2 regions of the Thauera mechernichensis genome follow, and region 2 is predicted to be linked to the other one. Evidence: predicted binding sites of a transcription regulator. Region 2 holds the regulator's gene; the other holds the start of a gene.
The links. The regulator FliA, encoded in region 2, starts transcription of late flagellar genes. The targets are predictions, from matches to a motif close to CTAAAGTTNNNNNNNNNNNNGCCGNTA.

Region 1: a site for FliA is predicted at 5,012-5,038, ahead of motA (flagellar motor stator protein MotA). Genes of this name have one in related genera too.

The regions. Positions count from the first base shown of each region.
Region 1 covers NZ_JARQZE010000021.1:17,564-24,522, forward strand. The annotation lists gene P7F68_RS17875 (NUDIX hydrolase) at 1-26, opposite strand, end outside; gene P7F68_RS17880 (sensor domain-containing diguanylate cyclase) at 182-2,122, shown strand; gene P7F68_RS17885 (putative bifunctional diguanylate cyclase/phosphodiesterase) at 2,119-3,873, shown strand; gene flhD (flagellar transcriptional regulator FlhD) at 4,018-4,335, shown strand; gene flhC (flagellar transcriptional regulator FlhC) at 4,346-4,909, shown strand; gene motA (flagellar motor stator protein MotA) at 5,100-5,954, shown strand; gene motB (flagellar motor protein MotB) at 6,031-6,959, shown strand, end outside.
Region 2 covers NZ_JARQZE010000002.1:274,325-281,283, reverse strand. The annotation lists gene parC (DNA topoisomerase IV subunit A) at 1-906, shown strand, start outside; gene P7F68_RS04195 (methyl-accepting chemotaxis protein) at 966-2,408, opposite strand; gene P7F68_RS04190 (PAS domain-containing protein) at 2,491-3,033, opposite strand; gene motD (flagellar motor protein MotD) at 3,241-4,074, opposite strand; gene P7F68_RS04180 (flagellar motor protein) at 4,088-4,828, opposite strand; gene P7F68_RS04175 (RNA polymerase sigma factor FliA) at 4,875-5,642, opposite strand; gene P7F68_RS04170 (MinD/ParA family ATP-binding protein) at 5,768-6,556, opposite strand; gene flhF (flagellar biosynthesis GTPase FlhF) at 6,558-6,959, opposite strand, start outside.

The sequences.
Region 1 (6,959 bases), on a different contig from region 2:
GCGCCGCAGTTCGAGCAGAATTTCATGGTCGGCGACCTGTGGTTTTCACGGATTCTAGCGTGCTTTCGCTTGCCCTCCGGGGCGCAGGCAAGAAAGAATCATGCTTTGGTGTGGCACGCAGAGGCAAACCGGTGGCGCGCTCGCAGGCCTCCGTAACAGGACCATTCAAACCGGGGAGTGCATGGTACAGCCGATCGACATGAAGCGATTTGCGCAGCTCAAGGCGGCGGGGGAGTTGCCGTCGCCGCGCGGCGTTGCGATCGCCATCATCCGCCTTACCCAGTCGAACAACGTGTCGATGGCCGAGCTCGCACGCGTGATCAAGGGCGATCCCGCGTTCGTGGGGCGTCTGGTCAAGGCGGCCAATGGACTGGTGGCGGAGAACCGACGGGCGGTTGTCTCGGTCCAGGAGGCGCTGATGGTGCTCGGCCTGCCGGCGGTGCGCACGATGGCTCTCGGTTTTTCGCTGCTGTCGCATTACCGCAAGGGGGGCTGCGCCGGGTTCGACTACGGACACTTCTGGTCGTCCTCCCTGCTCATGGCCATCTCGATGCAGGCGCTGATGCTGCGCGTGCGCTTGGCCGCACCTGATGATGCTTTCAGTCTGGGGCTGCTCGCCCGTGTCGGCGAGCTCGCGCTTGCCACCCTTTATCCTGATGCGTTCTCGCGCCTGCTCAACGATATCGGTAGAAATCCGGGGCTCCAGCAGGTCAGTCTCGAGGACCAGGCGTTCGCCACCAACCACCGCGAACTCGGGGCGGCCATGCTGACGGACTGGGGGGTGCCCGATGTGCTGGTACAGCCGGTGCGCTTTCACGAGTGCCCCGAGGTGCCGGGCTATGCCGAGGGCTCGCGCGAGCACGGACTGGTCCAGTGTCTGGTGCTGTCGCGTGCGATCGCGCAACTCTGCCTCGCGGCGGAGAGCGAGCACGAGCGTCTGATGGGGCCGATGCTGAGGTTGTCCAGCCGGCTGGGGATTGGGCGCAGCGATTTCATCGCGTTGTGTGAGCGCGTGGGGCGGGAATGGGGTGAGTGGGGCAAGCTGCTCCAGTTGCGTACCGAAGCCGCTCCGCGTTTTGGCGAGCTGGGCAATCGCGCTGCCGTGGCTGTCGGTGATCGCGGGGAGCCTGCCGGTTCGGGCGAGGCAGAGGAGGCCAGGCCCTCGAAGGCGCTGCTGCTCGTGCCTGAAGAACAGTGCCGCCATGCCCTGCGGGCAGCCCTCGAGGCTGCGGGGCTTGCGGTGTGCGAGGTGTCGTCGGCGCGGCTTGCGATCGAGATGGCGATCGACGTCCAGCCGCAACTCGTCTTCGTGCAGTGGCAGCGTGAGGCTGGGGACGAGGGGCAGGCCTTCGTGCGTGATCTGCATGACATGCGGCTGCGGCGCAGCCTGCAGGTCGTGGCGGTGCTGCCGGACAACGATGATGATGCGCTGCGCTGGTTGTCGGAAGCCGGCGCGGACGATTATCTCCTGTTGCCATTGGGGGGCGTGGCGCTCAAGGCGCGCCTGCAGGTATTGCTGAAAATGCTCGGCTTGCAGCTGGAACTGGAGCGCGAGCGCGAGGAATTGCGCAATTTTGCCGCTGAACTGGCGATCTCGAACCGTCGCCTCCAGGAGGCGGCGCTGACCGACCCGCTCACGGGCTTGCCGAACCGCCGCCACGCACTCGAGGCGATGCAGGTGGAGTGGGCGTCATCGATACGGCACTCGCGCACCTTGGCGGTGATGATCGTCGATCTGGACGAGCTCAAGGCGATCAACGATACCCATGGTCATGACGTCGGTGACATCGCGCTGCGCCAGGTGTCCGAAGTGTTGCGCCGGGCCCTGCGTGCACAGGACATCCTTTGCCGGATGGGGGGGGACGAGTTTCTCGTGATCTGCCCCGACACCGACCTCGCGGCCGTCGTGGTCGTGGCGCAGCGCCTGCGGGCTGCAGTCGAGGCCTTCGAGCCCGATACGGGCGGCCCGCAGCTGCGGATGACGGTGAGCGTGGGTGTGGCGATCCGCGAGCCCGGAATGCCGGGCTTCAATAGCCTGGTCAAGCTCGCCGACCAGGGGGCTTATGCGGCCAAGGAGACCGGGCGCAACCGGGTCATTGCCTTGCAGGCGGCGGGCGCATGACGGATTCGATGGGGTTGCTGCCCGACACGCGCGCGCGCGAGCGCCAGGCGCCAAGACTGCTGATCGTCGATGACTGCGAGGACGATGCGCTACTGGTCGAGGCGGAGTTGGCGCGCCGAGGCATGCGGGTATCCTGGCGGCGCGTCGATGAGCCGGTGGACATGGCGGCTGCGCTCGCCGCCGATGAGTGGGACCTTGTGCTGTGTGATCAGGCCATGCCGGCCTTCGATTGCCGGCGTGCCTTGCAGGTGTTGCAGCGCAGCGGAAAGGATGTGCCGTTTGTCGTGCATTCGGGGAGCATGAGTGCAGGCGAGGGCGTGGGGGTGATGTACGAAGGCGCGCGTGACTATGTGCCGAAAGGGGACTTCGCCCGCCTGCTTGCCGTCATCGAGCGTGAGCGGCAGGCGCTCTCGGACCGCAGTGCGGTCAGGCACGCGGTACGCCGGATCCGCGAGCTGAGCTTGTTCGACCACGGCAGCATGCTGCCGAACAAGGTCAATTTTCTCGCTCGCGTGGCTGACTGGATGGCGTGTCGCCGTCGTGGCGCGGGGCGGGCGGCTGCGGCCATGTTCGTCATCGATGTCGACCAGTTCATGCGCGTCAATCTGGGTTACGGCTACGGTGCCGGTTCCGAAATCCTGCTCGAGCTCGGTCGCCGCCTCGCCGCGATCGTGCCCGCGCAGGGCGTGCTCGCGCGCCTCGAGGGCGACTTGTTCGGCGTGTTCGTTCCGGGCGTCGTAGATGAGGGGCAGGCCGAGTTCACTGCGCGCTGGTTGTTGCGCGCGGTGGATCGGCCGTTCGCGTCGCCGCGGGGAGCGCTGCGACTGACGGCGAGCGTCGGGATCGTCCTGTTCGACGATGCCGCGGACCAGGCAGCGGATGTGCTCACTCAGGCCGAGCTGGCGCTCGCCGAGTGCAAGCGTGCCGGCGGTAACCAGTTGCGCATACACGCTGCAGGCATGAGTCGGTCCTCGCTCGAGGCCTTTGCCCTCGAACTTGACCTGCGGGCTGCGCTCGAGCGCGAGGAGTTCAGGCTGCACTACCAGCCGATCGTCGGCGCATCCAGTTGTCACGCGCGCGGTGCCGAAGCCTTGCTGCGCTGGCAGCATCCTGAGCACGGCTTGCTGGAGCCCGATCGCTTCGTCCCGATAGCGGACCGGACCGGACTGATCGTCGACATTGGCGGCTGGGTGCTCGCCCAGGCCTGCCTGCAGGGCGCGCGCTGGCGCAAGGAGGGGGTCGAGGGCTTCGAGATGTCGGTCAATGTGTCCGCCGTACAGTTCGCGCGTCCCGGCCTGCTCGCGCAGGTGGAGTGTGCACTTGCCCAGAGCGGGTTTCCGCCGTCCGCGCTGATCCTGGAGATTACCGAGAGCTCGCTGATGAGTGACACCGGGCACGCCGAACAATGCCTGCGGGCATTGAAGACGCTTGGTGTGCGCATCGCCATTGACGACTTCGGTACCGGTTACTCTTCGCTTGCCTACCTGCGCCGACTGCCCATCGACGTGATCAAGATCGATCGCGAGCTGATCGGCGAGGTCGATCGCGACAATGATGCTGAAGCCATCGTGCGCGCAGCACTGGCGATGGCGCATAGCCTGCGCTTGAAGGTGGTTGCCGAAGGCGTCGAGACCGCCGCGCAGGAGATTCTGCTGCAGGCCTCATGCTGTGATTCGCTTCAGGGTTTCCGCTATGGACGGCCCGCGGTGCCGGCAGCATTCAGGTTTGGCTCGCTGACGCCGGACCGGTGAGTGCGGGCTCCTTGCCTTTGCCGGTGTTGCGGCGAAGCCACGATGGGGCGTGATCGAATTGGCAAAATCGCGATTTTCAGGCTTGATGTTGCTGAGAATTTACTTTAAGTTGCAAACACTCATCCCTGAAGGGGATTGGATTTCATGGATCGACCAGACTATCAGGCCGAGATCCGCGAACTGAACCTTGCCTACCTGATGCTTGCCCAGCAGATGCTGCGCGGAGATCGGGCGACGGCCTTGTTCAGGCTCGGCATCAGCGACGCGCTGGCGGACCTGATCGAATCGATGTCGGCGGCAAAACTTGTGCGAATGGCCAGCAGCCAGATGCTGTTGCCGTGTTTTCGCTTCGACGATGCGCAACTTGCCCGACTGATGGCTGGCGAGGGGCGCGACGCCGTCAGTGCTGGTTTGCACGCAGCGATCCTCGCGGCGGGCAAGGCAGCGGAAGAGGCGGCCTGAGGAGGCCTAGATGAAGAACAAGACAGTGATCGAGGAAGCCGAGGACGTCCGGCGCGCGGTCGAGATGGTCCAGCTTGGCGCGCGCATGCAGATGCTCGAGGTCGAGACTCGTCTCAGCCGCGAAAAGCTGCTTCGGATCTACAAGGAAGTGCGCGGTGTGTCGCCGCCCAAGGGCATGCTGCCGTTCTCGACGGACTGGTTCATGACCTGGCAGCCCAATGTGCACTCGTCGCTGTTCATGGGCTTTCATCGCTTCTTCGTCGAGCGTGCCGGTGTGCGTGGGCTGGATGCCATCCTCAAGTCGTACAACCTCTACCTCGACCACATCGAGAGCTCGGCCATGGAGCCGGTGCTGAGCTTGACTCGGGCGTGGACGCTGGTGCGCTTCTTCGATGCCGACCTGCTGCAACTCAGTACCTGCACCTGCTGCGGTGGACGCTTCGTCGGCCATGCGCATGACCCGGTGCAGGGCTATGTCTGCGGCTTGTGCAACATGCCGTCGCGGGCGGGTTCTTCGCGCAAGAAGGCCACGCGCAAGGCCGTGTCCCGCACGCGAGTGGCTGTATCGGCTTGAGACCGTGCCCGCTGGCGGGCATTCCGGATATGCTTCATGGGCCGCGCTGGTAACACGCGGCCCATGTTTTTTTGGTGCATGCCTGCCTGATCGTGCGAGCCGTTCAAGTTTCGCGAGGTCGCGCCGATAAGTCGGTCACAGGTCGCGAGCCGAAGGTCGGCAGGCGTGGCCATACGCCCTGGAGTCACTGGTGTTCCTGATCATTGGATACGTTGTCGTGCTGCTGGCGTCGCTTGGGACCTATGCGATGCATGGCGACCTGCTCGCCTTGTGGGTGCCGCTCGAGTATGTCGCGATCTTCGGCCTGATGATCGGCGGCTTCATCGCCGGCAATGGCCCGAAGGCAATCAAGGCGACGCTCAAGGGCTTGCCGATGGCGCTCAAGGGGTCGCCGTACAACAAGGCGCTTTACGTCGATCTGCTTGCCCTGTTGTTCGAGATCCTGGCCAAGGTACGCAAGGAGGGCCTGATGTCGATCGAGAACGACATCGAGAACCCTGACTCCAGCCCGATCTTTTCCAAGTATCCGAGCGTGACCGCCGATCACCATGTGGTCGAATTCATGACCGACTACCTGCGCATGATGGTGGGTGGCAACCTCAATGCGTTCGAGATCGAGAACCTGATGGACATGGAGATCGAGACTCACCACCAGGAGGCGCATACGGCGCCGCACGTGGTCGCCAAGGTTGCCGACGCGGTGCCAGCCTTCGGCATCGTGGTGGCGGTTATGGGGGTGGTCAACGTGATGGGCTCGGTGGGCCAGCCCCCTGCTGTGCTGGGCAAGATGATCGGCGGTGCGCTCGTCGGTACCTTCCTGGGGATTCTCGTGTCGTACGGCTTTGTCGCACCGCTTGCCGGCCAGCTCGAGCAGAAGGTCGAGGAAGGGGGCAAGATCTACCAGGTCATCAAGGTGGTGCTGCTGGCGAGCATGAACGGCTATGCGCCGCAGGTCGCGATCGAGTTCGGTCGCAAGGTGCTTTACTCGACCGACCGCCCGGGCTTTGTCGAGCTCGAGCAGGAAATCAAGAACCGGAAGGGTTGAGTCCTATGCCTTCATCGGGTTCCGTCCCGCCTGAGTACTCACGCCGTCTTCAGGTTGGCGTGGTCTGGAGTGCGTGATGAGCGACGATACCCAGCAGCCAATCGTCGTCAAGCGCATCAAGAAGGGGGGTGGAGGCCACCATGGCGGTGCATGGAAGATCGCCTATGCGGATTTCGTGACCGCGATGATGGCTTTCTTCCTGCTGATGTGGTTGCTCGGTTCGACGGCCCAGGGAGATCTCGAGGGCATTGCCGATCACTTCCAGAACCCGCTCAAGCTGGCCATGGCCGGGGGCGAGGGGACGGGTGACAGCTCGAGCATCATCAAGGGCGGTGGCGAGGATCTGTCGCGCAAGGTCGGCCAGGTGCGGCGCGGAGACACGCCTAGCACGCGTGCGATCAACGTTGATGCCGCGCGTGCGCGCGTGAAGACGCCGGACGAGATGCGTGCCGAGGAGGCCCTCGAGGCGGCCAAGCGCCGTGAGCGTGCGCGGATGATCGATCTGAAGGGCAAGCTGGAGGCAATCATCGAGGCCAACCCATCGTTGCGCCAGTTCAAGGAACAGATCCTGCTCGACATCATTTCGGAAGGGCTCAGGATACAGCTCGTCGATGCGCAGAACCGTCCGATGTTCACGTCGGCCAGCGCCAATCTGCGTCCATATACCCGCGAGCTGCTGCGTGAGATTGCACGCGCCCTCAATGATGTCGACAACCGCATCAGCATGTCGGGGCATACCGACTCCGCGCAGTATGCGGGCGGGGAGCGCGGGTTTTCGAACTGGGAGCTGTCGGCCGATCGTGCCAATGCAGCGCGCCGAGAGCTGGTCGCCGGCGGGCTCGAGCCGGGCAAGCTGGTGCGCGTGCTCGGACTTGCCGACACCGCGCACCTGAACCCGGATGATCCCCTGGACCCGGCCAACCGTCGCATCAGCATCGTCGTCCTGAACAAGGCAGCGGAGGAGGCGATGCGGGCGCCTGGGCGGCAGATCGAGGTCGAGGGGGC
Region 2 (6,959 bases):
ATCGAGAAGGAACTCGCCGAGCTCAAGGACGAACGCGCCGGCCTTCAGCACATCCTGGACAACCGCGCGGCGATGACCAAGCTGATCCTCAAGGAGATCCAGGACGACGCGAAGAAGTATGGCGACGACCGCCGCACCCTGGTCGAAGCGGTGGCCGCGGTGGCTCCTGCCGAGATCAGCGTGCCGGACGAGCCGGTCACCGTGATCGTGTCGAAGAACGGCTGGGTGCGTTCGCGCCAGGGTCACGGCATCGACCCCGCAGGCATCGCCTACAAGGCCGGCGACTTCGGCTTCGCGGTGATCGAGACGCGCACCACCTGGCCGCTGATCGTCATCGACAGCAATGGCCGCGCGTACACGGTAAAGGTGTCCGACCTCCCCGGCGGGCGTGGCGACGGTGCGCCGATCACCACCCTGGTCGAGTTCCAGGACGGCGGCAAGCTCGCCCAGGTGGTCACCGACACGCCGGACGCGGTGTACTTCTTCGCCAACAGCGGCGGCTACGGCTTCCTGTGCAGCGTTGCGGACGCCAGCAGCCGCCAGCGCGCGGGCAAGGCCTTCATGAGCCTGGAAAAGGGCGAGAAGGTATTGGCGCCGGCCAGGGTGTTCGGCGACTGGATCGCAGCGGCGTCCGAGAACGGCCGCCTGCTGGTCTTCCCCCGCCCCGAAATGAAGACCCAGAGCGGCGGACGTGGCGTGATCGTCATGGCACTGGACGAGGGCGAGACGCTCGCCGCCGTGGCCGTACCTGCAGACGACGCAGTGCTCACGGTCAAGGGCTCAGGCCGCGGCGGCAAGGCGGTGAGCATCGAACTGAAGCCCTCGCAGCGCGAACCCCTGCGCCACCGGCGTGCACGCAAGGGCGTGCCGCTGACCCCGAAGGTGAAGCCGGAACAGCTCTACTGAAGCAGCGCCCCGTGCCCCCAGCCTTCGGGCCGGGCACGGCCGGCATGCCCGGACACAAGCTAGTGCCGGGTGTTCCCGTTGCGCCCCTGCTCCACCCGCTTGTGCTCGATCATCTCGCCAATCAGCCGGATGACCTCGCTGCTGGCCGCTTCGGCGGCGCGCATCTCGTCCACGATGCGCTTGAAGACGGCCTCGTCGTGCAGCCAGTCTCCCCGCGAAGCCTCCACCGCACGCTGCACGCCGTCATGCACCGCATGGTGCGGCCTCTCCAGGCTGCGATAGGCGGGTGCTCCCGCGAACGCCCGTGCCCCGTCGCCTTCGTAGTACCAGTGGCCGAGCCGGCACGTGCGCGCCGTCACCGAGACCTCCTCGACGCGCTCGCGTCCGCCGCTCTCCACCGCGACATGGGCGTTCTGCATGTAGATGATGTGGTCGACCTTGACCAGCGTGCCGAAGACTCGCTCGCGGGCAGTACCGATCAGGCGGATGGTCTCGTCGGCTGACTGGGCCACGTCGGCGAACCCATCGGCAAAGAGCCTCACACGGTCGGTGACCTCTGCAACCTGGCCGCTGACCCCACCTGTCTGGTCGACCATCTCATCCACGCAGGCGCGCAGGCTGCGTACGACCTTGCCGATCTCCTCGGTGGCCTGGCGCGTACGATCCGCGAGCTTGCGCACCTCGTCGGCAACGACGGCAAAGCCGCGACCGACCTCTCCGGCGCGGGCTGCCTCGATGGCTGCATTGAGCGCGAGCAGGTTCGTCTGCTCGGTAATCTCGGAGATGAGCTTCACCGTGTGGTCGATCTCCCGGCTCGAGGCACCCAACTCCCCCGCCGCACTCCCCATGCGCTGCATCCGGCCATGCATCGAGGTCATGGTGGCGCGCAGGTCGGCCACCGTCTCGCTGCTGTCACGCGCCCCCCGGCCATTGCGCTCCGCAATGTCGAGCACGTCGCTCATCAGCTCGGACACGTTGAGCATGTCGTTCTGGTTGATCCTGAGGTTCTTGAACAGCGAGCCGGCGTTCATCTCGTGCAGGTTGGCCGACAGGCGGTTGCGCCGTGAGAACTCGTCCGCCTTGAGCATGGCCTCGAGCGCGTGATTGATCTCGTGTTCGGAGCGGCCGAAATCGCCCGGCATGCCCATCGGCATCGCCGGACGGGTAAAGTCGCGCCGTGCTGCGCGCTCGAAGCAGTTCGACACATCCTTGAAATAGGTTTCGACCACATCCATGAGGTCGTTGAAGTTCCACGCAACGTGGCCGATCTCGCCCAAACCCGAGACATTGGTGATGCGATGGTGGGTATTGCCCTGGCGCGCCGCTACGATCGCCTCGTTGAGGCGGGTCACCGCGTCCAGCGTACGGCGGTGATGCACGAAGGAAAACACGACGTAGGCCAGCGTCCCCAGCGGCAGCAAGGTGTTGAGGACGTTCCAGCCCGACGTCCATACATTGAAGCCAGCCAGCATCCAGACGGTGCCGATGTAGATTGCACACATCAGGGTGAACTGCTGCGACGCAAATAGCCGCCCGCGGCTGGTCCCGCTCGTTTGTGCGAGAACTCTCGTGCTGCTCATCGACTCACTCCCCGTTCTTCAGGTGGCGCTTGTAGCAATCGAGCACGAAGGCCTCGTAGCTCGTGCTGCGGGCCTCGAGCTGACGCGTGAGCCAGGCGATCGAGGCATCCGGCGCATCCTTGGCGCCGGCGCGGGCCTCGATTGCGCACATCTCGCGATACAGCGGCTCGATCTCCCGTATCGCGCCGGTCGGCGCCTGCCGGCGCACCGAGTAGTAGCCGATCAGCCGGCCGTCGGAATGGTCGGGCGTGACGTTCGCGAACACCCAGTAGTAGGCGCCATCAGCGGTGATGTTCTTGACGAAGCCGAACCACTCGCGGCCTTCGCCCAGGGTTTTCCAGAGCAAGCGGAACGCGCCACGCGGCATGTCGGGATGACGGATCACGTTGTGCTGCTTGCCAAGCAGTTGCCGCTCCGAAAAATTGGCAACACGCATGAAGACGCGGTTGGCATAGGTGAGGATGCCCTTGACGTCGGTCTTGGAGACGATGATCTCATGCGCATCGAAACGCACCTCTCGATCCACCGGGATAATGCCGCTCTTCATTCAGGTACGACTCCAGGAAGCAGGACGCGGGCAAACCAGTCGCAACGCATGCAGCGAGGGCCTGCGAGTGCAGGTCCAGGCCATACGCCGCATGGCCGTATCATCGCTCATATCGGCCTGCCAGCGACCAACTTGAGGGCGCCTGCGAACATGTCCTGCTCCCTGGAGGCGGCCTGCAAGCTGAGGCGTGCGGCGTTGCCCGGCGGCTCAGAATCCGTCGGGCAGGATCGAGCGAATCGGATCGCCCGCAGGGATGCTGGCCGGCCGCGGATCGGGGGCGACGTCGGCCGTCCTCGACTCGATCAGGATCGTCACCCGCCGATTGCGGCCACGCTCTTCTTCCGTGCTGTTGCCGGCGACAGGGCGCTGGTCCGCGTAGCCCGCCACCGTCAAGCGATCGGGCTGCACGCCACTGTCGATGAAGAGCCGCGCCACCGTGGATGCACGCACCGCCGAAAGCTCCCAGTTGGACGGAAAGCGGAACGTACTGATCGGCACTGCATCGGTATGGCCCTCGACGGTGATCGGAAACCCCGCCGGCGCCAGCACCTGGGCAACGGCCCGCAGCGCATTGACCGCCTGCGTGCCGAGCGCTGCATCGCCGGGTGCGAACAACAGGCTGGCGTTGATCTCGACGCTGACGCCGAATGCCCCTTCGGTGACGTTGACCTGGCCGGCCTGCGTCAACGGGTTGAGCACGCGCCGGATGTCGTCCGCCATGTTGCGCATGCGCTGCGCCATCTCCCGGCGCCGGACCTCGGCCTGCGGATCGACGGCCGGGACGGCCTGCGCAGTGACCGGTCGGGGTGGCACCACGGTGACCTGGGGCAGCGCGATCTGCTCGCTGCTGTCGTTGACGGTGACGTTGCGAAACGCCTGGACGAGCGAATCGGACAGCACACGATACTTGCCCTCGTTGATCGAGGACAGCGAATACATCACCACGAAGAAGGCAAACAGCAGCGTGATGAAGTCGGCATAGGAGACCAGCCAGCGCTCGTGGTTGTCATGTTCTTCGTCGAGCTTGCGCCTGCGCCGCATGGCCGCCCCGCCCTCAGACGACGTAGCCCTGCATGCGGCTGGCGATGATGCGTGGATTGTCGCCGTTGGCAATGCCGACCAGCCCGTCGATGAACATCTCGCGCTGGGTCGTGAGGGTGATGATATGGGCCACGAGCTTCTTCGCAATCGGCAGGAACACCAGGTTCGCGAAGCCGACGCCATAGATCGTCGCGACGAAGGCCACGGCAATGCCGGCGCCGAGCCGTGACGGATCGGAAAGGTTCTCCATCACGTGGATCAGGCCCATGACTGCGCCCAGGATGCCAATGGTGGGGGCGTAACCGCCGGCCGCTTCCCACACCCGCGCGGATTGGCGCAGCTGCCCTTCCCAGACGCCGACCTCGACTTCCAGTATCTCGCGCAGACGGTTGGGCTCGACACCGTCGACGAGCAGCTGCAGCCCCTTGCGCATGAAGGGGTCGGACAGCCTCTCGATCTGGTTCTCGAGCGTCAGCAGCCCCTCCTTGCGCGCAACATGGCTCCAGTTCTCGACCTGCTCGATGACCGCCTGGGCGCTCATCGCCGGCGGAACGAACACCCAGCGCGCCATGCGCATGCCTTCGACGAAGCTGCGCAGCGGGCTCTGCAGCATCACCGCACCCAGCGTGCCGCCGATCACGATCAGGAAGGCCGTGGGCTGCACCAGCGAGGATATATGCCCGCCCTCTAGCACCTGGCCGATCACGATGGCCGCAATGCCGAGCGTCAGGCCGACGAGGCTGATCTTATCCATGATGAGGCGTCAAGATACGCACACGCATCCTTGTCAGGGCTTGTGTTCAGTTGGCCGCCTTCTTGGGCGGTCGCCCGCGTCGGCGTTGTGGTGGCAGCGTGGAGCTGCCTTCGAAGAGCCCCGCACGCAGGCGCGCCACGGCCTGGCCGTGCAACTGGCAGACCCGCGACTCGGTCACGCCGAGAACCGCACCGATCTCGCGCAGATTGAGCTCTTCGTCATAATACAGGGCCATCACCATCTGCTCGCGCTCGGGCAACGCGCAGATCGCGTTGACCAGGCGTTCGCGCATCTCGCTGTCCTCGAGCAGGTCGAGCGGATTGCTGTCCGTGGCGGCCAGGTGACGCTCGAGGAAATCGTCGTCCTCGTCGCGGTTGAAGTCCTCGAGATAGACGAGCTGGTGGCCGCGTGCCTCCTGCAGCATGCGCTGGTATTCGTCGAGCGAGACCCCGAGCGACTCGGCAAGCTCCGTCTCCGAAGGCTGGCGGCCGAACTGCTGCTCGAGCGCATGGATCGCCGCCTCGATACGCCGCATGTCGCGGCGCAAACTGCGCGGCAGCCAGTCGTTCTCGCGCAAGCCGTCGAGCATGGCGCCGCGGATACGCTGCACCGCATAGGTCTCGAACTGGGCACCGAGGCCTTCTTCATAGCGGCCGAGCGCATCGAGCAGCCCCATGAGGCCGTTCTGGATGAGGTCATCCACATCCACGCTGGCCGGTAGCCGGGACATGAGCTGGAAGGCGATGCGCTTGACGAGCGGCGCATACGCTTCGATGAGGCTGCTCTTGTCGAGGTTGCCGTTGGCGTCGTACATCCATTCAACCTGTATCTTGGGACGACGCGAGCCCCTGCCCGCGCTGGCTCCGCTAACCGGAGGCGGTGATTTTCCCGCAGCGGGGGCGGGATTACCAGCGGGAATATTGAAAGCCATGACGGGACTCAGGCACGCATCACACGTGGTGCGCGTGCCATGGCATTGATACGACGCATGAATGCAGCGCCTGCGTCGCGCGAATTCCACTGCAGCGGCTGGCGCAGACCATTGGCGATGTCATCGCGTTCGACCTCGCCGAGCCAGGCCAGCGGCACACCGACATGTCGGCGCACGAGTGCTTCGAGCGTGGCGAAGAAGGCTTGCGCATCGCTGCGGTCGCGCGCCCGGCTGACGGCAACATGCACCGAACCTGCACCTGCCGAAGCCAGACCCTTGATCACCCGATAAGCCTCGGTCGCACCGCTCGCGCAGGCCTCTGCCACCACCAGCCGGCATGGCGCCGCATTGACGAAGGGCGACGGCTGTGCTGCCGCCTCGCCCGCGCCATGCACGAGGACGAAGCCCGCATGGCGGTGCAGCAAGCGAAGCGCCTCGACCAGGCAGGCACGGCGTGCATCGTCGAGCAGCGGCAAGGCCAGTGCGGCCGCCGCCACGGGCACCCGCCCCACCAGACCGGGCACCGGCTGCACCACCGCGGCAAGGGTCGTACGTCCGTCCAGGACCTGCAGCAGGTCCGTACCCTCGCCCGTACCCAGCACGCCGCCCAGGGCGTCCTGGCCCTGGGCCTCGTCCAGAATCAGCACGCGCTCGGCGCGGCCGGCCAGCCGATGCGCGGCGAGCACGGCCGTGTGGCTGCGCTGCCGGCCACACGCATACAGCGCCACCACCACCGGCGGCGCGCGGCGGAACAGGCGCCTGAGGCCTGCCGCCTGGTCTTCGCGTCCGTCGATCATGTCAGGCTCCCATGCCGGCTGCGGCGAGCAGCATGCCCGCCTCGTCGCCATCGAGGCGCCACGGCGACTCGCCCGCATGCTCGCGCAGCGCGCGGTGCAGCAAGTAGGCGCGATTGGGCAGGTGCAGATCCTCGGGCACACGCTGACCATTGGTCAGATAGCGGATGTCGAGCTCATGACGCACGGCCACGTCGAGCGCCGGCGCCAGCGCAGCGGACTCATCAACCTTGGTGAAGATGCAGCCGGCGAGGTCGTTGCCGGCGTAGGCGCGGACGACGTCGTCGAGCGTATCCCCGCGCGCGGTGGCGTTGAGCAGCAGCAGACGGCGCACGTCTCCGGCCGCCGACAGCATCGCCGCCTGCTCGCCGACCAGGCGATCGCGCTGGCTCATGCCCATCGTATC